Regions from separate parts of the Microbispora sp. CA-102843 genome, predicted to be linked through region 3. Evidence: riboswitches for the same ligand, from Rfam matches in the RefSeq annotation. Region 3 holds a riboswitch; each other region holds the start of a gene.
What was found. Region 3 has a riboswitch for cobalamin ahead of ACQEVJ_RS21085 (CbtB domain-containing protein). Riboswitches for the same ligand answer to the same signal wherever they lie in the genome.
Positions count from the first base shown of each region.

Region 1: it holds a riboswitch for cobalamin, as region 3 does, so the genes downstream of both, ACQEVJ_RS45300 (ribonucleoside-diphosphate reductase subunit alpha) here and ACQEVJ_RS21085 (CbtB domain-containing protein) in region 3, are expected to answer to the same signal.
Region 2: it holds a riboswitch for cobalamin, as region 3 does, so the genes downstream of both, ACQEVJ_RS45325 (ABC transporter substrate-binding protein) here and ACQEVJ_RS21085 (CbtB domain-containing protein) in region 3, are expected to answer to the same signal.

Region 1 covers NZ_JBNJNF010000001.1:9,682,591-9,692,550, reverse strand. The annotation lists gene ACQEVJ_RS45305 (ribonucleotide-diphosphate reductase subunit beta) at 1-484, opposite strand, end outside; gene ACQEVJ_RS45300 (ribonucleoside-diphosphate reductase subunit alpha) at 549-3,020, opposite strand; cobalamin riboswitch at 3,155-3,380, opposite strand; gene ACQEVJ_RS45295 ((R)-mandelonitrile lyase) at 3,510-3,911, opposite strand; gene ACQEVJ_RS45290 (zinc-dependent alcohol dehydrogenase family protein) at 3,937-4,959, opposite strand; gene ACQEVJ_RS45285 (helix-turn-helix transcriptional regulator) at 5,162-6,052, shown strand; gene ACQEVJ_RS45280 (SpoIIE family protein phosphatase) at 6,239-9,960, shown strand, end outside.
Region 2 covers NZ_JBNJNF010000001.1:9,695,873-9,705,832, forward strand. The annotation lists gene ACQEVJ_RS45320 (iron chelate uptake ABC transporter family permease subunit) at 1-739, opposite strand, end outside; gene ACQEVJ_RS45325 (ABC transporter substrate-binding protein) at 736-1,953, opposite strand; cobalamin riboswitch at 2,185-2,369, opposite strand; gene metE (5-methyltetrahydropteroyltriglutamate--homocysteine S-methyltransferase) at 2,435-4,756, opposite strand; gene ACQEVJ_RS45335 (VOC family protein) at 5,007-5,444, opposite strand; gene hpnR (hopanoid C-3 methylase HpnR) at 5,742-7,217, shown strand; gene ACQEVJ_RS45345 (hypothetical protein) at 7,385-8,233, shown strand; gene ACQEVJ_RS45350 (flavin-dependent oxidoreductase) at 8,393-9,667, opposite strand; gene ACQEVJ_RS45355 (IclR family transcriptional regulator) at 9,817-9,960, shown strand, end outside.
Region 3 covers NZ_JBNJNF010000001.1:4,557,698-4,567,657, reverse strand. The annotation lists gene ACQEVJ_RS21115 (precorrin-8X methylmutase) at 1-362, shown strand, start outside; gene ACQEVJ_RS21110 (precorrin-2 C(20)-methyltransferase) at 369-1,865, shown strand; gene ACQEVJ_RS21105 (cobalt-precorrin-6A reductase) at 1,853-2,593, opposite strand; gene cobM (precorrin-4 C(11)-methyltransferase) at 2,581-3,333, opposite strand; gene cbiE (precorrin-6y C5,15-methyltransferase (decarboxylating) subunit CbiE) at 3,333-4,550, opposite strand; gene cobF (precorrin-6A synthase (deacetylating)) at 4,547-5,305, opposite strand; cobalamin riboswitch at 5,353-5,533, shown strand; gene ACQEVJ_RS21085 (CbtB domain-containing protein) at 5,565-5,777, shown strand; gene ACQEVJ_RS21080 (CbtA family protein) at 5,788-6,543, shown strand; gene ACQEVJ_RS21075 (NAD-dependent protein deacetylase) at 6,578-7,384, opposite strand; gene ACQEVJ_RS21070 (YceI family protein) at 7,457-8,014, opposite strand; gene tsaA (tRNA (N6-threonylcarbamoyladenosine(37)-N6)-methyltransferase TrmO) at 8,100-8,519, shown strand; gene ACQEVJ_RS21060 (DUF222 domain-containing protein) at 8,538-9,960, opposite strand, start outside.

The DNA of each region.
Region 1 (9,960 bases), 5.1 Mb from region 3:
TGCGCAGCTCGCGCAGTTCGAAGACCGAGTCGATCCAGCGGAAGCAGAAGTCGGCCTTGCGCCGGATGGAGGGGATGTTCTCGACCGCCGCGAACGCCGCGAACCGCTCGTCCTCGTCGGGTACGTACGTGTCCAGCAGGTTCAGGTAGAACTGGACGTGGACGGCCTCTTCGAACAGCTGCCGGGACAGATAGAGGCGGGCCTCGGGGGCGTTGATGTGCTGGTAGAGGTTGAGCACCAGGTTGTTGGCCACGATGGTGTCGCCGGTGGCGAAGAAGGCGACCAGGCGGCTGACCAGGTGCCGCTCGGCGGGGGAGAGCCGGTCCAGGTCCTTGAGGTCGGAGTGCAGGTCCACCTCCTCAACCGTCCAGGTGTTCTTGATGGCGTCCCGGTAGCGGTCGAAGAAGCGCGGGTAGCGCATCGGCCTCAGGGTGAGGCTCATTCCCGGGTCGAGCAGCATCGGAGTCTCGGGGTCGGTGGTCATGGCTCTCGCCTTTCGAGTGATGCTTGGGGGTTCTGCGAGACGTGCGGATTTCCAGGGGGCGTGCTCATTGGCACGCTTCGCACGACTCCGGGTTCTCCAGCGAGCAGGCGAGCGCCTCGGCGGTCATCGCGGCGTTCTCCGAGACCGCCGGCTCCGGCCGCGCCTTCTGCGACGCGAGGGACACCGTCGCCTTCTGCGACGCGAGGGACACGGTCGCCTGCTGGATGCGCGTAGCCGGACGCGATCGCAGGTAGTAGGTGGTCTTCAGGCCGCTCTTCCAGGCGTACAGGTACATCGAGGAGAGCTTGTCGATGGTCGGCGCGCTCATGAACAGGTTGAGCGACTGGCTCTGGTCGATGTACGGCGCCCGCGCGGCGGCCATGTCGATCAGCGCTCGCTGGGGCAGCTCCCAGGCCGTGCGGAACAGTTCACGCAGCTCCGCCGGGAGTTCCTCGATCCCCTGGACCGAGCCGTCGGCCCGCTTGACGGCGGCCCTGATCTCCTCGTTCCACAGGCCGCGCGCCTTCAACTCCGCCACGAGCGCGCTGTTGATCTGGAGGAACTCGCCGCTGAGGGTCTCACGCTTGAAGAGGTTGGACACCTGCGGCTCGATGCACTCGTAGCACCCGGCGATGGACGCGATGGTCGCGGTGGGCGCGATCGCGATGAGCAGTGAGTTGCGGAGCCCGTGCTCGGCGATCCGCTCACGCAGTGCCGTCCAGCGCTCGTCTTGAGTGCCGGTCACATTCCACAGGTCGGGCTGCAGGAGCCCGCGGGCGGCCCAGGTCTGCTGGAAGGCCGGATGAGGGCCCGCCTTCGCGGCCAGGTCGGCCGAGGTCTCCAACGCCGTCAGGTAGATCTCCTCGGCGATGCGGGTGGACAGGTCCTTCGCGTCGGGGGAGTCGAACGGCATCCGCAGCGCGAAGAAGACGTCCTGGAGGCCCATCACGCCGAGGCCGACCGGCCGCCAGCGGGGGTTGCTGGCCGCGGCCTGCGGGCTCGGGTAGTAGTTGATGTCGATGACGCGGTCGAGGAAGGTGACCGCGGTGCGCACCGTGGCGCGCAGCCGCTCCCAGTCCATCTCGCTTCCGGCAGGGTGCGTGGCGAGGTGCGCGGCGAGGTTGACCGAACCGAGGTTGCACACGGCGGTCTCCGTGTCGCCGGACACCTCGATGATCTCCGTGCACAGGTTGGACAGGTGCACCACGTTGCCGGACTCGGCGGTCTGGTTGCACAGCCGGTTGGACGCGTCCTTGAAGGCCATCCAGCCGTTGCCGGTCTGGGCCAGCGTGCGCATCATCTTGCCGTACAGGTCCCTGGCCTTGACCTGACGGACGTACCGGCCGGCGGCCTCGGCGGCGCGGTAGGCGGCGTCGAAGTCCTCTCCCCACAGGTCGGGCAGCTCCGGGACCTCGTTCGGGTCGAACAGCGACCACATCGCGTCGGCTTCGACCCGGCGCATGAACTCGTCCGGGATCCAGTTGGCGAGGTTGAGGTTGTGGGTGCGGCGGGCGTCCTCGCCGGTGTTGTCACGCAGTTCGAGGAATTCCTCGATGTCGGGGTGCCAGGTCTCCAGATAGACGCAGGCGGCGCCCTTGCGGCGGCCGCCCTGGTTGACGGCGGCCACCGACGCGTCGAGAGTCCGCAGCCACGGCACGATGCCGTTGGAGTGCCCGTTGGTGCCCCGGATGAGCGCTCCCCGCGAACGCACCCGCGACCAGGAGATGCCGATCCCTCCGGCGAACTTCGACAGCTGCGCCACCTGTGCGTACCGCTCATAGATCGAGCCCAGCTCGTCGCGGGGGGAATCGACCAGGTAGCAGGAGGACATCTGGGTGTGGCGCGTCCCCGAGTTGAACAAGGTCGGCGAACTGGGGAGGTAGGCCAGCGACGACATCAGCCGGTAGAAGCCGATCGCCTCGGCCGGCGTGGTCGCCAGGCCGCACGCCACGCGCAGCAGCCAGTACTGCGGGGTCTCCAGCACCAGCCGGGTGGAGGGATGGCGCAGCAGGTAACGGTCGTACACCGTGCGCAGGCCGAAGTACTCGAACCGGAGGTCGCCCCTGAGGTCGATCGCGTCGTCGAGTTTGCGGGCGTTCGCGGCCACGAAGTCGGCCGTGGCGTCGCCGATCAGCCCCTGCGCGTGCCCGAGCCGGATCGCCTGGCTGAAGGAGGCCACCCCCTGGCCTCGGACCTCCTTGTCGATGTACCCGGCCAGCAGCCTGGCGGCCAGCCGCGAGTACTGCGGCTCCTCGCCGATCATCTCCGCCGCGGTCTGGATCGACAGCCGATCAAGCTCGGCGGTGGTGGCCCCGTCGTACAGGCCGCTGATCGTCTTTGTCGCCACGCGAAGCGGATCGATGTCGGCGAGATCGTCCGCGCAGCGCTCCACAGCTCGGACGATCTTGTTGACGTCGACCGGCTCGCTCGCCCCGTTGCGCTTGCGTACGTGCATCTGCACCCGTCGCGGCATGGAAACCTGCCGCTCGGCGTCCACCGACGACACCCCGTCCGGTGACACCCCTGTGACCGTCACAGCTCTCTCCTCGCGAACTCGGTCCCCAAGGCCCGAGACAGCGCGCAGGAGGCATTCCGGCGAGCATGCGAAAGCGGCGCGCCAGAGCCATCGGCCGTCCCGCGCGGCCTCCGACCGGCCGCACACCCATTCACTCGGTGTACGGCGCGCTGGCAGGTCTTCGGACTCGTGGGCGGCGCGGCCATATCGCCGCTTTGCCTACTGGTTGTCGCTTCCCGGATCGCCCGTAGGCCGGATCCAGTGCATGTGACAACGGTCGTTCCCACTCACCGCTGCGGGGCAGTCCCGGACTCGCACCGGGTTCCCTCTTGCCTCGGCCGTCCTGGATGGACGGCCGAACCAGCTGCAGCGACCACCATATATAGGGGGCTGAGAAAAGTCACACCCAACATGTCGCGTCACAGTGGTTACGCGCCCTTTGTGTGCCCAGTGGCGGAGCCACCGCTGCCCTCGGGTTGTGATCTCGGAACCCGGACACGGTCGCAGAGGTCAGGGGCGGGCGCTGACGCGCGGGCCGGTGTATTCGGCGTCGGTGACGTGGTCGAGCCAGGAGACGTCGTCGGTCTCCCACAGCGCCAGATGGACCATGAACCGGTCGGGTGCGGCGCCGTGCCAGTGCTCCTCACCCGGAGGCGTCCAGATCACGTCGCCGGGGTGGGCCTGGAGGATCTCGCCGCCGCGAGACTGGATCAGGGCGACGCCCTCGACGATGTAGAGGGTCTGCCCCAAGCCGTGGGAGTGCCAGGCGGTGCGCGCGCCGGGTGCGAACCGGACGATGTTCGCCCGCGCCCGGGACGGCTCCTCGCCCCGGTAGATCACGTCCGCCCAGGCGTCGCCGGTGAACCACCGCGCGGGCAGCTTTCCGGTCGGGGGCCGCTTCACGATCTCCATTTCTTCTCCTTCATCGGTGTAGGGATCACACGCGCAGCAGGGCCTTGACGGCGCGGCGCTCGTCCATGGCCTTGTAGGCGTCCGCGGCCCGGTCGAGCGGGAGGTGGAGGTCGAAGACCTTGCCGGGGTCGATCCTGCGGTTCCAGATCAGGTCGATCAGGTCGGGCAGGTACTGGCGCACCGGGGCCGGGCCGCCGTGCAGGTGGACGTGGGAGAAGAACAGCTCCGTGCCGTCCAGTACGACACCGTGGGCCACTCCCACGTAACCGACGTGCCCGCCCGGGCGGGTGGAGCGGATGGCCTGCAGCATCGACTCCTGGGTGCCGACCGCCTCGACGACCGAGTGCGCGCCCAGCCCGCCGGTCAGCTCCTTGATCCTCGCCACGCCGTCGTCGCCGCGCTCGGTGACGATGTCGGTCGCCCCGAACTCCAGGGCGAGCTTCTGCCGCGGCTCGTGGCGGCTCATGGCGATGATCCGCTCCGCACCGAGCTGCTTGGCCGCCAGCACCGCGAGCAGGCCGACGGCGCCGTCGCCGACGACCGCCACCGTCTTGCCGGGGCCGGCCTGGGCGGCCACCGCGCCGAACCAGCCGGTGCCGAGCACGTCGGACGCGGCCAGGAAGCTCGGGATCAGGTCGTCGCCGGGGACCTCCGGCGTCGCGACGAGCGTGCCGTCGGCGAGCGGGACGCGCAGCCGCTCCGCCTGGGCGCCGAGCAGCCCAATCGGTTCCCGCCGGACACAGGAGGACTGGTAGCCGGCCCGGCAGATCTCGCAGGTGTTGTCCGAGGCGAAGAACGAGCCGATCACGAACTGGCCGGGCCTGACCGACGTCACCTCGCTTCCGACCTCCTCCACGATGCCCGCGTACTCGTGGCCCACCGGGGACGGGCCGTCGACGGCCTCGATCCCGCGGTACGGCCACAGATCGGAACCGCAGACACAGGTCGCCGACAGGCGGATGACCGCGTCGGTCGGGGCGATGATCCTCGGGTCCTCACGCTGCTCCACCCGGACATCGCCGGGGGCGTGCATCACGACACCACGCATTCGATTGCTCCTTATGTGCTGAGTCGTACGGGTCCGTCGCGGACGGACCGGGTAGGGGCACCCCTCCTCGCTGCGATCACGGCCGGGAGGGAAGTGCCACGCCATCCAGGTAACCGGCTTCCCGCGCGCCCAGGGAGTGCCTGGTGAGGGGTGTACCGGCAGTACATCCCTTCCACCGGGCGCGGGAACGTACCGTCGAGGAGTGGACAACCGGGAAGAAGTCCGCGAGTTCCTCGTCTCGCGGCGTGCAAAGATCACTCCCGAGCGGGCCGGGCTGCCCGGCGGCGCCAGGCGCCGCGTTCCCGGGCTGCGCAGGAGCGAGGTCGCGGCGCTGGCCGACGTCAGCGTCGAGTACTACGCCAAACTCGAACGCGGCAACCTCGCCGGCGTGTCCCCCGGTGTTCTCGACGCCGTCGCCCGCGCGCTGCGGCTCGACGACGCCGAGCGGGCCCACCTGCTCAACCTCGCGCAATCGGCCGACGGCTTCGACGCGCTCGCCCGGCCCCGGCAGCGCTCCGGCAGGCAGTGGGCGCCGCACCGGAGCCTGCAGTGGACCCTGGACGCGGTCACCGCAGGGCCGGCGTTCGTCCGCAACGGCCGGATGGACCTGCTGGCCGCCAACCGGCTCGCGCGTGCCTTCTACTGCGACATGTACGCCACCGGCCGGCGGCCGCAGAACCTCGCCCGATACACCTTCCTCGACCCGGCCTCCCGCCGCTTCTACCTGGACTGGGACCTGGCCGCCGACATGACCGTCGCCATTCTTCGCACCGAGGCCGGCCGCGACCCGCACGACAAGGAACTCCACGACCTGGTCGGCGAGCTGTGCACCCGCAGCGACGCGTTCCGCACCCGGTGGGGCGCCCACAACGTCCGCCACCACGGCACCGGTGTGAAGAGGTTCCACCACCCCGTCGTCGGCGACCTCACCCTCGCCTACGAAGGTCTGGCGATGGTCGCCACTCCGGGCCTCACCCTCACCGTCTACACCGCCGAACCGGGCTCGTCATCGGAGCAAGGCCTGCGCCTGCTCGCCTCCTGGGCCGCCACCCAGGAAGCCGGCTCCCCCACGCAGCCGCTCCCGGCCGGCTGACGGGCCAGAAGTCCGCCCGGACAAGCATGTCCGTACGGTTCATCCGGGTTCGCCGGGCGGGAGTATCCTGCTGCGCACGTGTCACTGACCTCCCCCACACCTCTGGTCGGGCCCGACGCGTGGCAACGGCACGGTACGGAGTCCGGTGCGGGTGGGCTGGGCTCGGCGTGAACGAAAGGGTGTCAAGTGGCGCGCTGTGAGGACGCCGAGCAGGGGCCGCCGGCAGCGGCCGGAGCCGACGTGTTCGCCGCCGACGACGAGGTCGGCGGGGATCTGGCCCTGGTGGATTGGCGGGCGACCCCGCTCGGCCCGCCGGAGGAGTGGCCGCAGAGCCTGCAGACGGCGGTGAGCATCCTGCTGTCGTCCCGGTTCTCCATGTGGATGGCGTGGGGGCCGGAGCTGACGTTCTTCTGCAACGCCGCCTACCGCCGCGACACGCTGGGCCGGAAATACCCGTGGGCGTTGGGCCGGCCCGCCAGCGAGGTCTGGGCGGAGATCTGGGACGACATCGGCCCGCGGATCGACACCGTGCTGGCCACGGAGCAGGCGACCTGGGACGAGGCGCTGCTGCTGTTCCTCGAACGGGCCGGCTACCCGGAGGAGAGCTACCACACGTTCTCCTACAGCCCCCTTCGGGACGACTCCGGCACCGTGGTCGGCATGTTGTGCGTCGTCAGCGAGGAGACCGAGCGGGTCATCGGCGAGCGGCGAATGACGACCCTGCGGGATCTCGGCTCCGATCCCAGCGTGGTCCGCACCGAGCAGGAGATGCTGGCCTTCGCCTGCCGTCAGCTCGGCCGCAACCTGCATGACCTTCCGTTCACGTTGACCTACCTGTTCCAGGACGACGGCGGCGCACGGCTGGCAGGGGCCACCGGGATTTCCGCCGGGCATCCGGCCGCCCCTCTCAGGCTGCCGGCCGACGACCCGGACGCGGTGTGGCCCGCGGCGGCGCTGGCTCGGGGAGAGTCGGTGATCGTGCCGCTCGACGGCACCCCGTTCGCCGGTCTCCCGGCCGGAGACTGGCCGGAGCCGCCCACGCAGGCGCTGGTGGTGCCGCTGCTCCAGCAGGGCAGTGCGCCGTACGGGTTCCTGGTGGCCGCGCTAAACCGGTACCGTCCCCTGGACGAGGCGTACCGCGGGTTCATCGAGCTGGCCGCGGGGCACGTCGCGGCGGGCGTCGCGAGCGCCCGCAGCTACGAGGCCCAGCAGCGGCGGGCGGAGGAGCTGGCCGAGCTCGACCGTGCGAAGACCGTCTTCTTCTCCAACATCAGCCACGAGTTCCGCACGCCGCTGACCCTGATCATGGGGCCGGTGGAGGAACTGCGCGGCCGTCTGCAGGGCGCCGACGCGCAGGTGCGCGAGGAGCTTGAGGTCATCCGCCGCAACGGGTTGCGGCTGGGCAAGCTGGTCAACACCCTGCTGGACTTCTCCCGCATCGAAGCCGGCCGGATGCAGGCCAGCTATGAGCCGGTCGACCTGGCCACGGTCACCGCCGAGCTGGCCAGCCTCTTCCGCTCCGCCATCGACAAGGCGGGGCTGGACTTCCGGGTCGACTGCCCTCCCCACGACGAGCCGGTCTACATCGACCGCGGCATGTGGGAGAAGGTGGTGCTCAACCTGCTCAGCAACGCGCTGAAGTTCACCTTCGAGGGCTCGATCGGCGTCGCCGTGCGCAGGGAGGACGCCCACACGGTGGTGACCGTCACCGACACGGGCATCGGCATCCCGGCCGAGGAGGTGCCGCGACTGTTCGAGCGGTTCCACCGCATCGAGAACGCGCGCTCACGGTCCAATGAGGGAAGCGGCATCGGGCTGGCCCTCGTGCAGGAGCTGGTCGGCCTGCACGGTGGCACCATCACCGCCGACAGCGTCGAGGGCGAGGGCACCCGCTTCACCATCCGCATGCCGTACGGCTCCGCGCACCTGCCCGCCGAGGCGATCACGACGGCCGGTGCCGGTGCCACCTCCACCACCGCGGACCCGTACGTCGAAGAGGCGCTGCGCTGGCTGCCCGGGGACGACACAGGCGAGCCCGCCCGGGACACCATGGGAATGCCGTCCCACGACGGCTCGGCCGCCCGATCCGGGGGCTCCGCCGCCCCGGCGCGGGTGCTGGTGGCCGACGACAACGCGGACATGCGCGAGTATCTCGTCCGTCTCCTCAACAGCGCCGGCTACCTCGTCAGCACCGTGGGCGACGGGATGGAGGCCCTGGACGCCATCCGCGCGGACGCGCCCGACCTCGTGGTCAGCGACGTGATGATGCCCCGCCTGGACGGCCTGTCCCTGGTCGCGGCGCTGCGGTCCGATCCACGCACCGCCGCCGTCCCCGTGGTGCTGCTGTCGGCCAGGGCGGGCCAGGAGGCGTCCATCGAGGGCCTGCAGGCCGGAGCCGACGACTACCTGGTCAAGCCCTTCGCCGCCGCGGAGTTGCTCGCGCGGGTGAGGGCGAACATGGACATGGCGCGGCTGCGCCAGCACCAGGCGCGCTGGCGCACCGCACTGGTGGACTCGCTGCAGGAGGCGTTCTTCGTCTGCGACGAGCAGGGTGCCGTCGTCGAGATCAACAGCGCCTTCACCGACATCCTCGGCTACGGCCCCGAGAACCTGCCCTACACGCCGATCCACCCGTGGTGGCCGGACGCCGCCGCCGATCCCGAGGCTCACCAGCAGGTCGCCGACGCCTTCGGCGGCCTTCTCGGCCCGGGCCAGGGCAGCTACACCATCCCCGTCACCCATCGTGACGGGCACCGGATGTGGGTCAGCGTCACCTTCAACCAGGCGCAGGATCCCGACACCGGGCGCCGGGTCGTCGTCGGCACCTTCCGCGACGTCACCGCCGAGCATTACGCCATCCAGCGCGAGAGCGCCCTCGCCTCGCTGAGCACCGGCCTGTCCCAGGCCGCGAGCCTCTCCGACGCGCTGACCGGCGCCCTGCGGGAACTGCAGAGCCTGTGGCGCGCCCAGTCCGTGCTGGCCGCCGTCTTCGACCACGGCGACGAGCCGACCCTGACCGCCACCGGTGAGCCGGTGGACTGGCACGGGCTGCCCGACGAACGCCGCCGTATGCTCACCGATCTGCTGCAGCGGCCGCTGCTCACCCCGGCCGCCGACCGCGACGGGGTCGGCATCCTGCTGGAGCACCCCGAGGGCCAGCTGGCCCTGTGGGTGGACCTGGGCGACCACCGGCCTTTCACCAGCGAGGACCAGCTGCTGCTGTCGCTGCTGGCCGGGCGTCTCGCTCAGGGACTGGTCCGCGCCCACCAGATCGACCAGCAACGCGAGACCGCCATCGCGTTGCAGCGCGCCATCCTCGGCCCCGCCCACCTTCCCGAAGGGTTCGCCGTACGCTACGAGCCCGCCACCCGGCCCCTGGAGGTCGGCGGCGACTGGTACGACACGATCGCCCTGCCGGGGGGACGCATCGGGATCGTCGTCGGCGACTGCGTCGGGCGCGGGGTGGAGGCCGCCGCCGTCATGGGACAACTGCGCAGCGCGTGCCGCGCGCTGCTGCTGCAGGACGACAGCCCGGCCCGCGTGCTCATGGCCCTGGACCAGTTCGCCGCCAGCGTCCCCGGCGCCAGGTGCACCACCGTCTTCTGCGCCGTCCTCGACCCGGAAACCGGGCGCCTGTCCTACTCCAGCGCCGGGCATCCGCCGGGGATCCTCGCCCACCCCGACGGCAGTACGGGCCTGCTCGAGGGCGGACGTTCCGTTCCCCTGGCCGTACGCCCGGGCGCGACCCGTCCGGAGAGCGAGACGATCATCCCCGCGCGCGCCACGCTCATGCTGTACACGGACGGCCTGGTCGAGCGCCGCCGCCGTTCGCTGTACTCGGGCATCGACCAGGCCAGCCAGGCCGTGCAGGACGGCCGGAACGTCGCCGTCGACGACCTCGCTACCGA
Region 2 (9,960 bases), 5.1 Mb from region 3:
TGCGGGCGTAGCTCTCCCCGAGGAGCAGCGCGTTGAGCGGCTTGACCCCGGCCAGCGCCGCCGCCAGCGCGACAAGGCAGACCGGGCCGAACAACGCGAGATCGGCCCACGTGGTCCCGGCGAAGCTGCCCAGGCTCCAACTGATGAACTGCTGGGCGCGCTGCGGGTCGGTGTAGGTCAGCAGCACCGTGATCACCGAGGTCGCGGCCGAGCCGACCATCACCCCGACGATCAGCAGTGTGACCACCGACCGCACCCGCCGCGACAGCGCGAGCACGAGAGCGAGCACCGCCGCCGCCCCGGCGGAGGCGGCGACCACGACACCGGCCCGGCCGAGCCCGGCCACGCCCGCGGTGAACGCGCCCGCCACTCCGCCCCAGCCGATGATGATCAATGAGACGCCCAGGCTGGCCCCGGAACTCACCCCGAGGATGTACGGCTCGGCCAGCGGGTTGCGGAACAACGTCTGCATCTGCACCCCGGCCGCGCCGAGGGCGGCTCCGGCCAGAGCGGCGGTGATCGCACGCGGAAGCCGTACCGTCCAGATGATCTCGCGTACGGCGGGGTCGGCCGAGCCGTCGCGCAGCAGCGCGGGCAGCGCCCGGGACAGGGGGATCGAGGTGGAGCCGAGCGTGACGGCCAGCGCGAACGCGACCGGCACCGCCAGCGCCAGGATCGACAGGACCACCGCCCGGCGGCGGTGCGCCGCCGGGACAGCCGTCAGTGCCGCCGCGGTCAACTGGTCATCTTCTGGTAGAAGGTGAACTCGTGGCCCGGGGCGAGGTCGGGATGCAGGATCGCCACCAGGTCGCCGAGGATCAGATCGGGCCGGGCGACGCCGCGCTCCCAGTAGTCGTTGCCGCCGCCCGGGCCCATGGTCTTGTTGGCCGACCACACCTCGCCCGTCTCGAAGGCGGAGAACTTGGCGTAGCGGGCGTCGGACTTCTCCACGTCCGCCAGGGACTTCCACTCGTTGACCTGGGCCAGCCAGACCTTCGCGTCCTTGGCCTTGGCCAGCACCGCCTCCAGGTCCAGCGTGGTGCTGCCGGAGCCGGAGGCGTCCGCCCACGCGTAGATCCCGCCGGCGTCCTTGATCAGCCCGGCCACGTAGCTGCCGCCGTTGGGCATCGACCACTGGCCCTGGTACATCTGGCCGGGCAGCACGGTGACCGGCGTGGCCGCCTTGGCCTTGGCCGCCAGCGCCGTGTAGTCGGACTCGATCTTCCCGAACACCTCGTTCGCCCTGGCCTCGGTGCCGGTGAGCGCGGCCATCAGCCTGATCCACTCGGCGCGCCCCAGCGCGGTGGACTCCAGCCACTCGGCGTTGGCGACCACCTTGATCCCGGCCTGGCGCAGGGGACCGTACGCCTTGTCCTCGGTGCCCTGCGTCATCAGCACGTCGGGCTTGGCGCCGATCACCTTCTCGGTGTCGACCTCCTGCCCGGAGGCGTACTCGGTGACCGCACCGGACTTCACCCGCTCCAGCACCTCCGGGGAGGTGATGTAGCCGGCCGAGGCGACCCCCTTGAGCCGGTCCAGCACACCCAGTTCGGTGATGAACGGCAGGTGCGTGGTCGAGGCGGAGTAGAGCGACTCGATGGGTGTCTCGATCGTCACCGCGCCCGCGAGTTCGCCCGACAACTGGGGGGCGGGCGTGCCGCAGCGCACCAGCACGTACGTCTCCGGCTTGGCGTTGGGGGCGGGCTGCTTGACCGTGACGACCTGGTAGTTCTTCGCGTACGTCAGGGTGAAGTTGGTGGCGTGCCTCAGGGTCTGCTTGACCGGGAAGTAGTCCGTGTTCGCGTCGTAGGAGGTGACGCAGCGGCTGTCGGCCGTCGCCGCGCCCGTGGCGGGCGACGCGGATGGTTCGGTGCCACCGCAGGCGGCCGTGGTGAGAAGGATCGCGGGTAGGACGGCGAGCAACGCGCCGCCGATCGGGCGGGGGATACCCATCGGTGGTCTCCTGTGAACGGGCCGCGACCGCCGTTCCTCGACAGCGTGACGCGGCGAGCGAGGAGCCGGATCACCACGAGAGCCCGGCACGGCGGCGGGTTTCACGACCGTCAGGCATGAAACAGCCGCCCGGGAAGCCGGTAGCCGTGCCGCGGGCAGGGAGAAGGGCGTCACGCCGGTTGCATGGCATGGCGACCACCGTCCTCTCTTGGGGAGATCCGCCCCAATTTCATCGAGGAGGCGACCGCGTGAGTCTCCTGGCTCTCGGGTCGAAGCTCGCCCCTGCCTTCCCACCCGCGTGCGGGCAGTGGCGTCGTCGGGGTTCGCTCGCCGATCACAGTGGCGGGACCGCGCCGGATTCACACCGGCTTCCTCGTTCCGCCGTCGCCTTCACGACCATGGTCGCATACGACGCATGCGCAACCGCAGTCGGGTGATCCCGGTCCGGCACGGTGTTCAGCCGTGCCGGACCGGGGACGTGTCAGGCCCGCGGGTGGTCGGCCACTTCGGCACGGATCTCGCGAGCGGCCGTGACGAGGTTCTCCAGCGAACGGCGGACCTCGGCCCAGCCGCGGGTCTTCAGGCCGCAGTCGGGGTTGGCCCACAACCGACCGGCCGGGATGGCCTCCAGGCCCGTACGCAGCAGGGACACCAGCTCCTCGCTCCCCGGCACTCGGGGGGAGTGGATGTCGTAGACCCCTGGCCCGACCTCGCGCGGATACCCGGCCTCGGCCAGCTCATGGGCCACCTGCATGTGCGAGCGGGCGGCCTCCAGGCTGATCACGTCCGCGTCGAGATCTTCGATCGCCGCGAGGATCTCACCGAACTCCGCGTAGCACATGTGGGTGTGGATCTGCGTCTCCGGCCGTACCCCTGCCGTGGCCAGCCGGAACGCCTCGGTAGCCCAGCTCAGGTAGGCGGGCCGTTCCGCGGCCCGCAGCGGCAGCGTCTCGCGCAGGGCGGGCTCGTCCACCTGGATCACGGCGACACCGGCCGCCTCCAGGTCGGCGACCTCGTCGCGCAGCGCCAGCGCCACCTGGCGGGCGGTGTCGCCGAGCGGCTGGTCGTCGCGGACGAAGGACCAGGCCAGCATCGTGACAGGGCCGGTGAGCATGCCCTTCACCGGCCGGCTGGTCTGCGACTGGGCGTACCGGGTCCAGCGCAGGGTCATCGGCTCGGGGCGGGAGATGTCCCCGGCCAGGATCGGCGGCCGGACGTAACGCGTGCCGTAGGACTGCACCCAGCCGTGCCGGGTGGCGATGTACCCGTCGAGCCGCTCGGCGAAGTACTGGACCATGTCGTTGCGCTCGGGCTCCCCGTGCACCAGGACGTCCAGGCCGGCCTTCTCCTGGAAGGCGAGGACCTCGCGGATCTCGGCCGCGATCCGCTCGTCGTAGGCGTCCCGGTCGATGCGCCCCGCCAGCAGGTCGGCGCGGGCGGTCCGCAGCTCGGCGGTCTGCGGGAAGGAGCCGATGGTGGTGGTCGGCACCAGCGGCAGCTCCAGCCGGGCGCGTTGTGCCCGCGCCCGTTCGGCGTACGGCTGGGCGCGCCGGACGTCCTGCGGTGTCACGGCCGCCGCGCGGGCGCGTACGGCCGGGTTGCGGGTGAGGGTGGAGGTCGCCCGGGACTCGAGCGCCGCCCGGTTGTCGGCGAGGTCGGCGGCGATGGCGCGGGTGCCCCGCGTCAGACCCCGGGTGAGCGTGACGATCTCCGCGGTCTTCTGCCGGGCGAAGGCGAGCCATGGGGTGATCTCGGGGTCGATCTCGGTCTCGACGGCGACGTCCAGCGGAACGTGCAGCAGTGAGCAGGAGGCGGCGACATCGACCTGCCCGGCCAGACCGAGGAGGGTGGCCAGCGTGGACAGCGACTTCTCCAGGTCGTTGATCCAGATGTTGCGGCCGTCCACGACACCGGCGACCAGGCGCTTGCCGGGCACGCCGCCGACCTTGGCGAGATCGTCCAGATTGGCCGCGGCGGGGCCGGTGAAGTCGAGCCCGAGCCCCTCGATCGGCGCCTGCGCCAGCACCGGCAGCGCCTCGCCGAGCCGGTCGAAGTAGCCGGCGACGAGGATCTTCGGCCGGTGGCTGAGCGAGCCGAGGTGCCGGTAGGCGGCGGCGACCGCGTCCAGGACGGCCTGCGGCCGGTCCTGAGCCAGGGCCGGCTCGTCGAGCTGCACCCACTCGGCGCCCGCCGCTCTCAGCGCCGCGAGCACGTCGGCGTAGACGGGCAGCAGCCGGTCGAGCAGCGTGAGCGGCTCGAACCCCGGATCGGCACCGGGCGCGGGCTTGGCCAGCAGCAGATAGGTCACCGGTCCGACGAGTACGGGGCGCGGATCGTGCCCGAGCGCGAGGGCTTCCAGCAGCTCGGCGACGGGCTTGGCGGGGTCGGCGGCGAAGACGGTGTCAGGCCCCAGCTCCGGCACCAGATAGTGGTAGTTGGTGTCGAACCACTTGGTCATCTCCAGCGGGGCGACATCCTGGGTGCCGCGTGCCATGGCGAAGTAGCCGTCGAGCGGGTTCGCCGCGACGGCGGCACGGTGGCGCTCGGGGATGGCGCCGACCATGACAGTGGTGTCCAGAACGTGGTCGTACAGCGAGAAGTCACCGGAGGGAACCTCGTCGAGGCCCGCGTCCGTCAGTTGCCGCCAGTTGTCGCGGCGCAGCCCCTCGGCGGTCGCGCGCAGCTCATCGGCGCTCACCCGGCCGGACCAGTAACCTTCGACCGCTCTCTTCAGCTCGCGGTCCGGCCCCTGACGCGGGTATCCGTACACGGTGCCGAGCGAGGTGGCGGGGGTGTCGGTCACGAAACTCTCCTTCGCGAGTCACGAGAGACCTCGGCGGTCCCGGGAGCGCGAAGGCGCGACCGATGAGCAGACGTGGCGGCCTGCCTGGTCCCGCCGGGCCCGCCCTCGAGGCCGTCGACGTCACCGCACGCGGTCGCGTGCGGGCAGCGGCAGGTCTTCGGACTCATGGGCGTCGTGCTCGTTCCTACTGGCCGTCGCTTCCCGCTACCCGCTTACACGTTGCAGTAGTGCGGCGCCGTCGTAAAGATCTTCAGCTGACCGATGCCGCGGCGACGCAGAACTCGTTGCCCCCCGGGTCGGCCATCACGATGTGATGCCCGTCGACCTCCTCCAGGACGTTCCCACCGGCCTTCACCAACCGCTCGGACTCCGCTTTGATCCGCTCCCACCGCTCATGGGAGTTGCCATGCCCCGGCACTCGGACGTCGATATGAAGCCGGTTCTTCGCCGTTTTGGGCTCGGGGACCTTGAGAATGGAGAGCCGGGGGCCGACGCCGTCCGGGTCGCAGAGCCACGCGCCGCCCTCCACGGCGTCGTCCTCAGGCAGATCGAATTGTGCGAGCCATTCCTCACGGGTTGTGAAGGGAGCGGGCGGAGGCTCGTCGATATACCCGAGCGCGGTCTTCCAGAACTCGGCGAGGAGCTGTGCGTTCGTACAGTCAAGGGTGAGGTCGATCCTGGCTGCCATGTCAGGACCATACTGGGCGTGATCAGGCCGGGAATCCGGGCGCGGACGCGCACGCCTCACCTCCCTGATCAACCCGTCTGCCTCGACCCGCCGCGAAGCGGCAGCGGGCCGGCGACAGCAAGCTGCCCCGCCTTACCCGGCAGTTCTCCGCCGCTATCGGCCGCCAGTCCCGGAATTCCGCTACACACGAGTCCCCTGATGTGGCCTGATTACGGTGTAAATCGGCTGGGTAGCAGGGGGTTATGAGATGTGTGTAGCGTCGCGGCCGGAGCCGGGTCGAGCGGAATGGGAGTGTGTATGCGCACCCTATTGGTCCACCCCAGCGGCCTCATGTACACGGAGATCTTCCTTAGGCTCGAACCCTTGGGTTTGGAACGGGTGGCGGCCGCCCTCCGCGCTGCGGGTCACCAGGTGCGCCTGCTCGACCTGCAGGTCTTCTCACACCGTGACCTGTATCGCGAACTGATCGACTTCGAACCGGAATGCGTCGGGTTCGGTCTGAACTACCTCCCTAACGTCCCGGAAGTGCTCGACCTGGCCCAGCGCGTCAAAAGCCTGTTCCCGCACTGTTTCGTGTTCGCGGGAGGGCACAGTGTCTCGTTCATCGCGCCGCACGTCATCGCCCAGTCCGACGGGGCTCTCGACGCCATTCTGCGAGGGGAGGGCGAGGTCGGAGCGCCGCTGCTGCTGGAAGCCGCCCCCGACGGAGGGCTCCTCGAGGTTCCAGGAGCCGTGACCGCCGAGGGTGTCTCCAGCAAACCGCCGCTCCTGCTCGACAGCCTGGACGAGCCGCGTCCGGCGCGGGACCTGACCCGGCGCCGCGACAAGTACTTCATCGGAGTGCTCGATCCGGCCGCCTCCGTCGAGTTCACCCGCGGCTGCCCTTGGGACTGCTCCTTCTGCAGCGCCTGGACCTTCTATGGCCGGAGCTACCGGAAGCTGTCGCCGGAGGCGGCCGCGGAGGAGGTGGCCTCGATCCGGGAACCGGGAGTCTTCATCGTCGACGACGTCGCCTTCATCCGGCCGGAGCACGGTGACGCCATCGCCGCGGAACTGGAGAAACGGAAAGTGAGGAAGGAGTACTACCTGGAGACACGTGCCGACGTGCTGCTACGCCACCCGGAGGTGTTCCGGCGATGGCGGCGCCTCGGGCTGAACTACATGTTCCTCGGCATGGAGGCGCTGGATGAGCAGGGACTCGAGCTGTACCGCAAGCGGACCAGTCCCGACCAGAACATAAAGGCTCTCGAACTGGCCCGTGACATGGGACTCACCGTTGCGATCAACCTCATCGTGGACCCCGCCTGGGATGCCGAGCAGTTCCAGCTCGTACGCCAGTGGGCGCTTTCGGTGCCCGAGATCGTCAACCTCACCGTCATGACCCCGTATCCCGGGACGGAGATCTGGCACACCGAATCACGGAAACTCACCTCGCGCGACTACCGCCTGTTCGATATCCAGCACGCGGTGGTTCCGACGACGCTTCCCTTACGCGAGTTCTATCGGGAGCTGGTGAGGACCCAGGCGGTGATGAACCGCAAGCACCTGAGCGTGACCGGCGCAATGAAGACGCTCGGCGTCATCGGCCGCAATCTGCTACGCGGGCAAACCAACTTCCTCACATCGATCTGGAAGTTCCCCTCCGTTTACAACACCGATCGCCAGCATGGAGATCATCTCCGTGAGGTCCGCTACGAGCTGCCGGTACCCGAACAGCGCGTTCTCCTGCCGGACAATCGGCGGGGGCTCTACATCCACCAGCGGCCTCACTGACCCGACCGGCCGTACATGATCTGCATCCGCTCCCGCCGGCGCCCCCGCCGGAGGCAGAAGGAGTGCGACCCTGGGGGATTTGCCAGTTGTCGCAGGGGCCGCCCGTCCGGCAGGAACACCGTGAACCACTGATTGCTTTCGCCCGTCTCAGGTGCATGAGAGGCACCTTGCTCCTCGCCGTGCTCGTGACGCTCACCGCCTGCGGGACGGCCCCGGCCGCGACCACGACCGCATCCTTGACGCGATACCAGGCCGACCCGACCGTGCTGTCCAACCCACAGCATGGCCCCCAACTCTGCGCTTCCGTCGCCGAGTCCCTGCCGCCCCAGTGTGGCGGCCCTGACATCATCGGGTGGGACTGGAACAGGGTGCAGCATTCCGCCCGGAACGGCGTGCGCTGGGGCGAATACCACGTGGTCGGTACCTGGGACGGGAAGAGTCTGACGCTCACCGAGCCCCCGCGCCCTGCCCAGCGCAGCGACGTTCCACCCGACCGATCCCGCTTCACCACACCGTGCCCGGAGCCTGTGCGCGGCTGGCGCCCGGTGGACCCCGCGAAGGCCACTGACAGGGCGATGGAGGCGGCGCTCGCCAGGGCCCGGGCGATCCCCGGGTACGCGGGCAGTTGGCTGGACCAGAGCTACCTGGAAGAGATCGATGACTACGATCCCAAAGACCGCCGATACGTGGAGCGGTACGCCAACGATCCCAAGCGGCTCGTGCTGAACCTGATGTTCACCGGCGACGCGGCCGCCCGCGAATCCGCGATCCGCGAGGTGTGGGGTGGCGCGCTGTGTCTGAGCCGCGCTGAGCGCACGGAGGCGGAGCTTCGGGCACTCCAAGAGCGGGCGGGGAAAGAGATCAAGGGCGTTCAATCGGCCGCGGTGGACGAGCGGGCGGGCCGTGTCGAAATCGGGGTTTGGGTCGCCACACCAGAGCTACAGCGTGAGATTGACGAGAAGTACGGGAAGGGCTTGGTGGTCCTCGAAGGCATCCTCAAGCCCGTGGGCTCGTAATCGACCTGGCATCCCGGCCGCGCGAACGCCCTGGTCGGGGAATGCGGAGGCACCCAAAAGAAGGACGGGGGCCCAGGCGGCCGCGGCAGGTGCCGCGGCCGCCGTCGAGGGTGGTGCCCGGGCCGGCCGGCCGGCTCCCAGCGGCCGATCACAGCGCGCTCAGCGGTCGGCGCGCATGGCCTCGGCGGAGTAGCCCGCGATCTCCTTGTACCGCTGGGAGATCTCGGCGAGCTCCTCCACCTTGATCACGTCGTCGATGGACTCGAACGGCCGGTCGCCGGTCCGCTGCCACACCTCGCGGATGATCACGTCCGGCGGCACGCTCCGGTTGGCGAGGACCACCTGTGCGGTCGCGGGCAGCCGTTCCGCCTCGTACGCCCGCAGCGCCGTCACCGGGTCAAGCGTGCCGCTCAGGTGGTTACGAAGCGCCTGGGCGTCCAGGATCGCCTGCCCGGCACCGTTGGAGCCGCGCGGCACCATCGGGTGGGCGGCGTCGCCGAGCAGGGTGATCCGGCCCTCGCTCCAGTGGTCCAGGGGGTCCTGGTCGACCATCGGGTACTCGAGGACGGTCTCGGAGGCTCGCATCATCGCCGGCACGTCGAGCCAGTCGAAGTGCCAGTCCTCGAAGGCCCCGATGAAGTCCTCCAGGTCGCCGCGCCGGTTCCAGTCGCGCTGCAGGTGGCGCGGGGTCTGGATCTCGACGACCCAGTTGATGAGCTGGTCGCCGTCGGGCAGGTTCCTGATCGGGTAGGCGACGAGCTTCCCACGGTCGATCCAGCCGGCGCGCACCATGCTCGCCCCGGACAGGAACGGGCTGCCCTTGGTCACGCCACGCCACATGTTGATGCCCGAGTAGCGCGGCTCGCCCTCGTGTGGGTGGAGCTGCTTGCGCAGCACCGAGTGGATGCCGTCGCAGGCGACCAGCACCCGGGCGCGTACGGAGGGCAGCTCATCGCCGCCGGGCCCGGTGAAGTGGGCGGTGACGCCGTTCTCGTCCTGCTCCGCTCCGACGCACCGGTGGCCGAGCACCACGGCGTCCTCGCCGATCCGCTTCCGCACCGCCGCGAGCAGGACCGCCTGCAGATCGCCGCGGTGGATGGAGTACTGCGGATGCTCGTAGCCGGCGTGCCGGCCGGACGGCTCCCGGTAGATGAGCTGGCCGAAGCGGTTGAAGAACACCGACTCCCGCGTGACGACCGCGACCTCGGCCAGTTCCTCGCCGAGATCGAGCCGGTGCAGGACCCGCGAGGCGTGCGGCAGCAGGTTGATGCCCACGCCCACCGCGCCGACCTCGGGCACAGCCTCGTAGACGCGGCAGCCGATTCCGGCGTCGTGCAGTTCGAGCGCGAGCACCAGGCCGGCGATGCCGGCGCCGACGATGAGGACCTCTTCCTCGATCGAAGGGCTTGCGGGATCGGGGGACCGTGGCGGCATGAAGACTCCTGGCTCCTGTGCTGTTGGGCCGTCAGGCGGGGGATGGGCCGTTGCCGGCAGTGGCGCCTGATCGGGCGCCGAGCACATGGTGCCATCGTGTTGTCTATTGCAGACGTATCCGGCAAGGTTTTTCTGCTATACAGAACAACATGGTTGACGCCCTCCCTCCTTACGCCATCGGATCGGTGGACAAGGCGCTGCTCATCCTGCTCATGGTCAGGGACCGAGGGGAGGTGCGGGTCACCGACGTCAGCGACGAGCTCGATATCGCCCGTTCCACGGCCCATCGGCTG
Region 3 (9,960 bases):
GTCTGCCGGCCGCCAACGAGATCATCTGCACGCTCGGCGACCCCCGTGTGCCCGCCCTCGCCGAGCGGCTCGGCACCACGCGCAGCGCCGCCGCCCTCGACCTGTGGCTCGACCGCCTCGACGGCGCGCTCGTGGCCGTCGGCAACGCCCCGACCGCGCTGTTCCGGCTGCTGGAACTGGTCGCGGAGGGCGCGGGACGGCCCGCCGCCGTGCTGGGCGTCCCGGTCGGCTTCATCGGCGCGGCCGAGTCCAAGCGCGCCCTCGCGGCGTCCGACCTGGAGTTTCTGGTTGTCCACGGCCGCCGGGGCGGCAGTGCCATGACGGCGGCGGCGATCAACGCCATCGCCAGCGAGCAGGAGTGACGTGACGTGACAGGTACCCTCTACGGCGTCGGCCTCGGCCCCGGCGACCCCGAACTGATGACGGTGAAGGCCGCCCGCCTGATCGGCGCGGCCGACGTGATCGCCTACCACGCCGCCCGGCACGGCCGCAGCATCGCGCGCTCGATCGCCGCCCACCACATGCGCGACGGCCAGGTGGAGGAGCTGCTCCAGTACCCGCTGACGACCGAGACGACCGACCACCCCGGCGGCTACCAGGGCGCGCTCGACGACTTCTACGCCGACTGCGCGGCCCGGCTGGCCGCCCACCTGGACGCCGGGCGCGACGTCGTCGTCCTGTGCGAGGGCGACCCGCTCTTTTACGGCTCCTACATGCACATGCACAAGCGGCTGGCGCACCGCTACCCGGCCGAGGTCGTCCCCGGCGTCACGTCGATCGCGGGCGCGTCGGCCGTGCTCGGCCGCCCGCTGGTCGAACGCGACGAGACGCTGACGGTCCTGCCCGGGACCCTGCCCGCCGACGTGCTGGCCGAGAAGCTGCGCGGCACGGACTCCGCGGCGGTGCTCAAGCTGGGCCGCACGTTCGAGAAGGTGCGCGACGCCCTCGCCGAGGCGGGCCGTCTCGACGAGGCCTGGTACGTCGAACGCGCCACCACCGACGCCCAGCGCGTCGCCCCGCTCAAGGACGTGGACCCCGGCCAGGTGCCGTACTTCTCGCTCGCGCTGATCCCGAGCCCGGCCCAGCTCACGTTCGTACCGGAGGCCACGGAACGCACCGGTCCCGGCGAGGTCGCGGTCGTCGGTCTCGGCCCCGCCGGACGGCCCTGGCTGACGCCGGAGGCGCAGGAGGTGCTCGCCGAGGCCACCGACCTCGTCGGCTACGGCCCCTACGTGGACCGCGTCGCGCCCAACCCGCGCCAGACCCGGCACCGTACGGACAACCGCGTCGAGGCCGAACGCGCGCGTCACGCGCTCGACCTCGCCCTCGCAGGGGCGCGGGTGGCGGTCGTGTCGTCGGGCGACCCGGGCGTGTTCGCGATGGCCAGCGCAGTGCTGGAGGCCGCCGCCGACCCGCGTTACGCGGACGTCCCGGTGCGGGTGGTGCCGGGCCTGACCGCCGCGCAGGCCGTGGCGAGCCGGGCCGGCGCGCCGCTCGGCCACGACTACTGCGTGCTGTCGCTGTCGGACCAGCTCAAGCCGTGGGAGGTGGTCGCGGGCCGGATCTCCGCCGCGGCCCGCGCCGACCTGGTGCTCGCGATCTACAACCCGGCGTCGAAGACCCGCACCTGGCAGGTCGCCGCGGCCCGTGACCTGCTGCTCGAACACCGCGACCCGGCCACGCCCGTGGTCGTCGGCCGCGACGTCGGCGGCGCGCAGGAGTCGGTCACGGTCACCACGCTCGGCGACCTCGACCCGGCTGCGGTCGACATGCGCTGCCTGCTGATCATCGGCTCGTCCACCACCCGCGTCGTCGAACACGCCGACCGGGCGACCGTCTACACCCCGCGCCGCTATCCCGCGTGAACGCGAACCCAGGTGACGGCGTCGGCGACGTCCGTCACCTGGGTGACGCCGCCGGGTGCCGAGGGCCGGTCCACCATGACGACCGGCAGCCCGAGCTCGCGCGCCGCGACCAGCTTGGCGCGGGTCAGCTCCCCGCCGCTGTCCTTGGTGACCAGCACGTCGAGCCGGTGCCCGCCGATCAGGGCACGCTCCCCCGCCACCGTGTACGGCCCCCGATCGAGGATCACCTGGACGTTCGCGGGCACCGGCGGCTCCGGTGGGTCCACCGACCTGGCCAGGAACCACAGCCCGGTCAGCGGCGCGAAGACCGGCAGGCTGCGGCGGCCCGTCGTGAGGAACACCCGGCTGCCGAGGCCGGGCAGCGCGTCCGCCGCGGCCTTCAGTGACGGCACCCGCAGCCACGCGTCCCCCGGCCCCTCCGACCAGCCGGGACGCCGCAGCCCGAGCAGCGGCACACCGGTCGCCGCACACGCGCGCGCCGCCGACTCGCTCATCGTCCGCGCGAACGGATGCGTGGCGTCCACCACGGCGCGGGGGCCGTGCTCGGCGATCCACCGGGTGAGCCCCTCCGAGCCGCCGAAGCCGCCCGATCTGACCTCGCCCACCGGCAGCCGGGGGTCGGCGACCCGCCCGGCCAGCGACGACACCACCCGGAGACCGGGCAGGGCGACCAGTCCGGCCGCCAGTGCCCGCGCCTCCGCGGTGCCGCCGAGGATCAGGACGAGCACACCCGGTCCCGCTCGGCCGAGTAGAGGTGGCTGTCGGGGAACTCGTGCGCCGACAGCGCCCGGCCCACCACGATGACGGCGGTCCGCTTGATCCCTGCCGCGACCACCCGGTCGGCGATGTCGTCCAGGGTGCCCCTGATGATCTCCTCGTCGTCCCGGCTGGCCCGCGCGACGACCGCCACCGGGCAGTCCGCCCCGTACGCGGGCAGCAGCTCGGCCACGACGGCGCCGATCCGCTGCACGGCCAGGTGCAGCACCATCGTGGCGCGGCTGGCCGACAGCGTCGCGAGGTCCTCGCCGGGCGGCATCGGGGTGGCGCGCGCCGACGTCCGGGTCAGGATGATGGTCTGGCTCACCTCGGGCACCGTCAGCTCCCGCCCCAGCGCCGCGGCGGCGGCCGCGAAGGCCGGAACTCCGGGGATCACCTCGTAGGGCACCCCGTGCGCGTCGAGCCTGCGCATCTGCTCGGCGACCGCGCTGAACAGCGAGGGATCGCCCGAGTGCAGCCGCGCCACGTCGAGCCCGGCGGCGTGCGCCGCCGTCATCTCGGCGATGATCTCGTTCAGGGTGAGGTTGGCGGTGTCGACGAGCCGCGCGCCGGGCGGGCAGTCGGCGAGCAGGTCGCGTGGCACGAGCGACCCCGCGTACAGGCAGACCGGGGCCGCCTGCAGGGCGCGCAGCCCACGCACCGTGATGAGGTCGGCCGCGCCGGGCCCCGCACCGATGAATCGAACCGTCACTACTCGCGCTCCTTCCGCGCCGTCCAAATGGTCACCGGCATCAGGGGACGCCACCCGGTGAAGCCGCCCACCGGCGAGGCGCGCTGCACCGACAACCGCACGAGGTCCCCACCGAGCCGCGCGTGCCACGTGGCGAGAACCGCCTCCGACTCCACAGTGACCGCGTTCGCGACCAGCCTTCCGCCCGGGGCGAGGGCGTCCCAGCAGGTCTCGACCACGCCGGCCCCCGTCACGCCGCCGCCCACGAAGACGGCCGCCGGGGCCGGCAGCCCGTGGAGGGCGCCCGGCGCGGGGCCGGTGACGACCCGCAGGCGCGGCACGCCCAGCGCGTCCGCGTTGCGCCTGACGCGGTCCGCGCGTACGGGGTCGCGCTCGACGGCGATGGCCCGGCACGAGGAATGGACGCGCAGCCACTCGATGGCCACGCTCCCCGAACCCGCCCCCACGTCCCACAGCAGCTCGCCCGGCAGGGGCGCCAGCTTGGCCAGGGTGACCGCGCGCACCTCCTGCTTGGTCAGCTGCCCGTCCGACTCGTACGCGTTGTCCGGAAGCCCGGAACCCCACCCCAGTGGCTCGGTGTCCGGGACGTCGGCACAGCTCACTGCCACGATGTTCAGCGCCGGCATCGGCTCGGCGCCCGGCCAACCGGCGGCCGTGCCGTCATGGCGCGACTCGGTCGCCGCGCCGAGATCGCCGAGGACGGTGAGGTGGCTCGCCCCGTACCCCCGCTCGGTCAGCAAGGCGGCGACCTGCGCGGGCGTGCCCGCGTCCGCGCTGAGGACGAGGACGCGGCGGCCAGGCGCGAGCGCGGCGGTCAGCGCGGCGAGCGGACGCCCGACCAGGCTGACGGTCTCGACGCCCTCGGCGGGCCAGCCGAGCCGCGCACAGGCCAGCGTCACCGACGACACGTGCGGCAGCACGCGCAGCCGCTCGGGTCCGAGCAGCCGGGCCAGCGTCGCGCCGACCCCGAAGAACATGGGATCGCCGCTCGCCAGCACCACGACCGCGCGTCGCGCGTGCGCGTCGAGCAGCCCCGGCAACCCCGCGACCAGCGGCGACGGGTACGGCACCCGCTCGGGGGCCACCGACGCGGGCAGCAGCGCGAGCTGCCTGGCCGACCCGACCACGACGTCCGCCGCGATCAGCTCGGCGCGCGCCGCGTCGGTGAGACCGGCCCAGCCGTCCGCGCCGATCCCGACGACCGACACAGGCTTCATCGAGCGGGCTTCCTGAGCAGGTAGGTGTCCATGACCCAGCCGTGCGCCTCGCGCGCCTCCGCCCTGAGCCGCCGGATCTCGCCGGCGACCTCGCGCACCGGCCCGGCGAGGAGGATCTCGTCCTCGGTCCCGACGTACGCGCCCCAGTAGACGTCCGCGTCGGCGGCCTCCGGCAGGTCGGCGAACGCGCATCCCGCGTCGAGCATCACCACGATGTCGTCGGCGGCCTCGACGTCCGCGGGCAGGCGGCGGCCGGTCGTGATGTGCAGCGGCTTGGCGACCCTGGTCAGGCTGACACGGTGCCGCGCGGCCAGCGCCGACACGCTGCTGATCCCCGGGATCACCTCATAGTCGAACGGCTCCCCGCCCCTGGCCAGGACGTCCTCGACGATGGCGATCGTGCTGTCGTACAGGGCGGGGTCGCCCCAGACGAGGAACGCGCCGATGCCGTCCTCGGGCACCTCGTCGGCGATGAGCCGCGCGTAGACGTCGGCCCGGCGGGCCCGCCAGTCGGCCACCGCCTCCACGTAGGCGCCGCTCGTCCGGTCACGTTCCGGGTCGCGTGCCTCCACCATCCGGTACGGCTCCCGCGCGTGGGCCGCGACCAGCTCGCGCCGCAGCCGCACCAGACCGTCCTTCTCTGCGCCCTTGTCGAGCAGGAAGAACACGTCCGCCGACGCGATCGCCGCGGCGGCCTGGAAGGTGAGGTGGGCTGGGTCCCCGGCGCCGATGCCGATGATGAGGACTCGCTTCATAGGTCACGAGTATGGACCACGGCTTGACGTACTTATGCAGACGGTGCACGCTCTAGAGGACAAAAGCAGACAGAGGCGACGGTGTGCAGGAACCTGGTGCGATTCCAGGACGGTCCCGCCACTGTGACCGGGGAGTGTCCCCGCTTGTGACCACGGCCGAGACGGCTGGAAGGTCGGGTGACACGATGACCCGGGAGTCAGGACACTGACCCGTTGTCCTCCATCACCGGGGCGAGCGACCCCGTGAGGAGAAAGTCACATGGCTCAGCCGGCCATTCCCGTTTCCCGGCCCCTGCCGGTCACCATCCCCGTACGCGAGATCCTTCCTTGGGCGATCTTCGCCGCCGTGGTCGGGCTCATCCTGGTCTACTTCGTCGGCGCTGAGCAGGGCGCCACCCACCTCATCAGCGGGCACACCGTGCACGAGTTCGTGCACGACGGCCGCCACCTCCTCGGCTTCCCCTGCCACTGAGGCCCGCCCGATGCCCACCATGCGCTCCCTGCTGGTGCGCGGCATGCTCGTCGGCCTCGTGGCCGCGCTGCTCGCGTACGTCGTGGCCTGGTTCGCCGGCGAACCCCAGGTCGCCGCTGCCATCTCCCTCGAGGAGGCCAAGGCCGCCGCGGCCGGGGAGGCAGCCGAGCCCGAACTCGTCAGCCGGACCGTCCAGGAGACCATCGGCCTCTTGACCGCCCTGCTCATCTACGGCGCCGCACTCGGCGGCTTCTTCTCCATCGCGTACGCCTTCGCCCACGGCCGCCTCGGCGCCCTCGGCGCCCGCGCCACGGCCCTCGTCGTCGCGGCCGCCGGGTTCGTCATCGTGTACGTGACCCCCATCCTGAAGTACCCGCCCAATCCCCCGGCCGTCGGCAACCCCGACACCATCGGTCGCCGGACCACGCTGTACTTCACGATGATCCTGATCGCGCTGCTGGCCGCCGCGGTCGCGACGTACGCGGCCCGCGCCCTGTCGCCCCGGTTGGGCGGCTGGAACGCGACCCTCGCGGGCATCGTCGTCTACGCCGTCCTCGTAGGCGTCTCGTACGCCTTGCTGCCCCAGATCAACGAGATCCCCGGCGACTTCCCCGCCGACACCCTCTGGTGGTTCAGGGTGTCGTCGTTCGGCGTCCAGTTCGTCCTGTGGGCCGCAATCGGACTGCTGTTCGGCGGCCTCACCGAGCGTTCCCTGCGCCAGGGTGTTCGCACCGAGGCGCGACTGCATCCGGCCGGAACAGCCTGACTCCCCTCGATCTCATGTGCCCGAGGTTCCTCGGCTAACAGCGGAGGGCCTCCAGGAGAGTGGTGAGGGCCGGGCCGAGCGGGGCGTCGAAGGTCATCAGCGCCTCACCGTCGCCCCGGGTCGGCCCCTGGTTGATGATCGCGACGGGGATCGCGTGGGCGGCGGCGCGCCGGACGAACCGGTATCCAGACATGACGGTCAACGAGGATCCCAGGACGAGCAACAGCCCGGCCCGCTCGGTCAGCGCGTAGCACTCCTCGACCCGTGACGGCGGCACGTTCTCGCCGAAGAACACCACGTCGGGCTTGAGCACGCCGCCGCAGCCCTCGCAGTCCACCGTGCGGAACGTCTCGATCTCGTCGGCGGCCAGGACGGCGTCGCCGTCCGGGTTGATCATCACCGAGCGGGCCTGCCAGCCGGGGTTGGCCGTGCGCAGCCGCCGGTCGAGCGCGTGCCGCGAGGTGCGGAGGCCACAGGCCAGGCAGCGCACCCGGTGCAGGCTGCCGTGCAGTTCGACGACCCCGTGCGCGCCCGCCCCCTGGTGCAGGCCGTCCACGTTCTGGGTGATGATCCCGGCCACCAGGCCGCGACGCTGCAGTTCGGCGACCGCGCGGTGCCCGGCGTTGGGCGCGGCGTCCACGATGTGACGCCACCCCAGGTGGCTGCGCGCCCAGTAGCGCCTGCGGGCGGCGACGCTGCTCACGAAGGTGTGGTAGGTCATCGGCTCTGCTTTGCGCCTGCGGCCGGTCTCCCCGCGGTAGTCCGGGATCCCGGACTCGGTCGACAGGCCGGCCCCGCTGAGGATCACCACCTCGCCGTCGGCCACGAGATCGGCCAGCATGCCCCACCGCTCGGCGGTCCCCGCGTCGCGCACCACAGTCACGCATCCATGGTGCCCGACGCGACGCACATGTCAGCCCCGCCCCTCCCCCACCCGTACGTCGAAGATGACCTCGACCTCGTCACGCAGCTTGAGCGCACCGAAGAACGCGGAGTAGGGACGGATGCCCCACTCGGACTGCACGACGGTCGCCCGTCCGCGCGCCCGCCCGTCCGCGAGCGCGCCGTCCACCGTGACCGGCCGGGTGACGTCCGCGATCGTCAGGTCGCCCTCGACGCGGAACGCCTCGGGGTCGCCCTCGACCCGGGTCGACCGGAACGTGACCAGCGGGTGCTGATCCGCCTTGAGGACCTTGTCGCGCATGTTCTTCTCGATCTCGACGCGGTCGGAGTCGGTGAGCGGCTTGACCCCGCCCGTGCCCTCCCGGACCCGCATCGAGGCCACCTCGGCCTCCACCGTCACCCGGCAGCCCGCGGGGTCGTCCGGCGTCACCACCGCCTCGCCCCGCCACCGGGTGACCTCGATCGTCAGATCGTGCCCGGCCTTGGCGCCCAGCCCGGTGCGGCCGGTGAGGACCAGGAGCCGGCCCGACCTCGGCCCCAACTCGTACGTGCCCGCCTCGACGTCCATTTCGTGGGCATTCCCGCAGAACGGGCCATAGATGTCGGCGCCGGATGACATCGTGGTGATCCAATCGCCCGGAAGGAGAAGGATCATGAGTGAGCAGGCGACGTTCACTGTGCGGCCCGTCGGCGTCGTGCGGTCCATCCTGACCGATCGCACCGAGGCTCCGCGGCAGGGGCGCGAGGGGGCGCCGGACGCGTGGCTGGAGATCGAGACGGCCGTCGCGGAGGCGCTCGACGGGATGACCGCGGGCGACGAGGTGCTGGTCCTCACCTGGTTCCACGAGGCCGACCGCGAAACCCTGCGGGTGCACCCGCGGGGGGAGATGAGCAACCCGTTGACCGGCGTATTCGCCACCCGCTCCCCGGACCGTCCCAACCCGATCGGCCTGCACCGGGTCACGGTCCTGGAGGCCGACCCGGTGCGGGGCCTGCGCGTACATCCAATTGAGGCCATCGATGGCACTCCTGTGCTCGACATCAAGCCCGTGCTGGATGCGGTCGAGCGATGACAAACCCTGCGAGCTCCTTTACATCGTAGATTTCAACCCCCGGGCTCTGATGGGGTTGTGGTAGGTGAAGGCCCAGCGGTCGGTGCCGGTCTTGTGGCGGGTGTAGCGGTCGGGGTGGCGGTAGCGGTCGCGGTTGTGGAACTGGCAGGCGGGTCCGAGTAGCTTCAGGTCGGTCAGGCCGCCGGTGCTCCAGTTGTCGGCGTGGTCGATCTGGCACTTGGTGGCGGTGAGTGGGCAGCCGTCGATCCAGCAGGTGGCGTAGCGGGCGAAGACGGCCCGTCGTTGGGCGGGGGTGGCCAGGCGGACCTTGCGGCCCATGTCGAGCACCTGCCCGTCGGCGTCCATCACCAGGCGCACCAGGGTGGAGGTGCGGGCCAGTCGGTGCACGCCGGAGACCGGCAGCATCTGCCCGGTCGCCAGCAACAACCCCGGCGCCGCCCCGGGCAGCGCTCCTGGCATCGTCCCTGGCGCTGTTCCCGGTGTCCCCGGCGCTCCGCACGAGCACCGCGCTCTACCGCCGCACCCGCACGCGCCCTGGCCATCCGCCGCGTCCTGCTGAGCCCGGCCCTGCTCATCGCCGCCCTGCTCATCACCGCCCTGCTCATCGCGGTCCGGCTCATGGCGGTCCGGCTCATGGCGGCGCTGCCCACAGCTCACCTCGCCGTGGTCCTCGCACGTGCCCTGCCCATGCCGGCAGTCCCCCGCAGGCTGATGCCCGGCGTGGGCGTGATGTCCAGGTGGGCCCTCGGGAGGAGGATCCGGCTGCGCTGCGTGCGTATGCGCTGTGTGTGCTTGTGCTGTGTGCGGATGCCCGCTGCCGCCGCGCGCCAGCCATGCTGAAGCGTGCCCGGCGGGCGTTGCTCCAGTGCTGGCCGAGGCGCGGTCGCAGTCCTCGCCCTCTGCGGGCACGGTGTCGCCGCCCTCGGCAGAGACGCTGCTCGCGGTGTCGCGCCGCTCACGCTCACAGGCCCCGCGCTGACGGGTCCCATGCTCGCTGGCCCGCTGCTCGCGAGCCCCGTGCTCACCGGCTTCGGGGTCGCGAGGCTCCTCGGCGCGGGGGCCGGTGCTGGCACGGTCGGCGCTCTCGGCAGCGTCCGCGGCTGCATCTGAACCGGCATCTACCTCGGTGTCGGCCGAGGCGTCGCCAGTGGCGCCCATCTCGCCGGGGGCGCTGGTGTTGTCGGCGTCGCCGGGGTCGGTGTCTTCGGCGCTTCCGGTGTCGCCCATCGCGCCGGGGTCGTCGGCGCTTCTGGCGTCGCTGGGGGCGCCGGTGTCCTTGGTGCCGTTCGCGTCGGCAGGCTGGTCGGTGACGGGGTCGGCAGGGAGGGACTCGGCGTTGACCAACACCAGGAGCTCAGTGGCGATCTTCTCCTCCAGGAACGCAATGAACGCATCCGCGTTACGCACCCGCAGCGGCCGGTCATCCCCCTCAGCCTTCGGC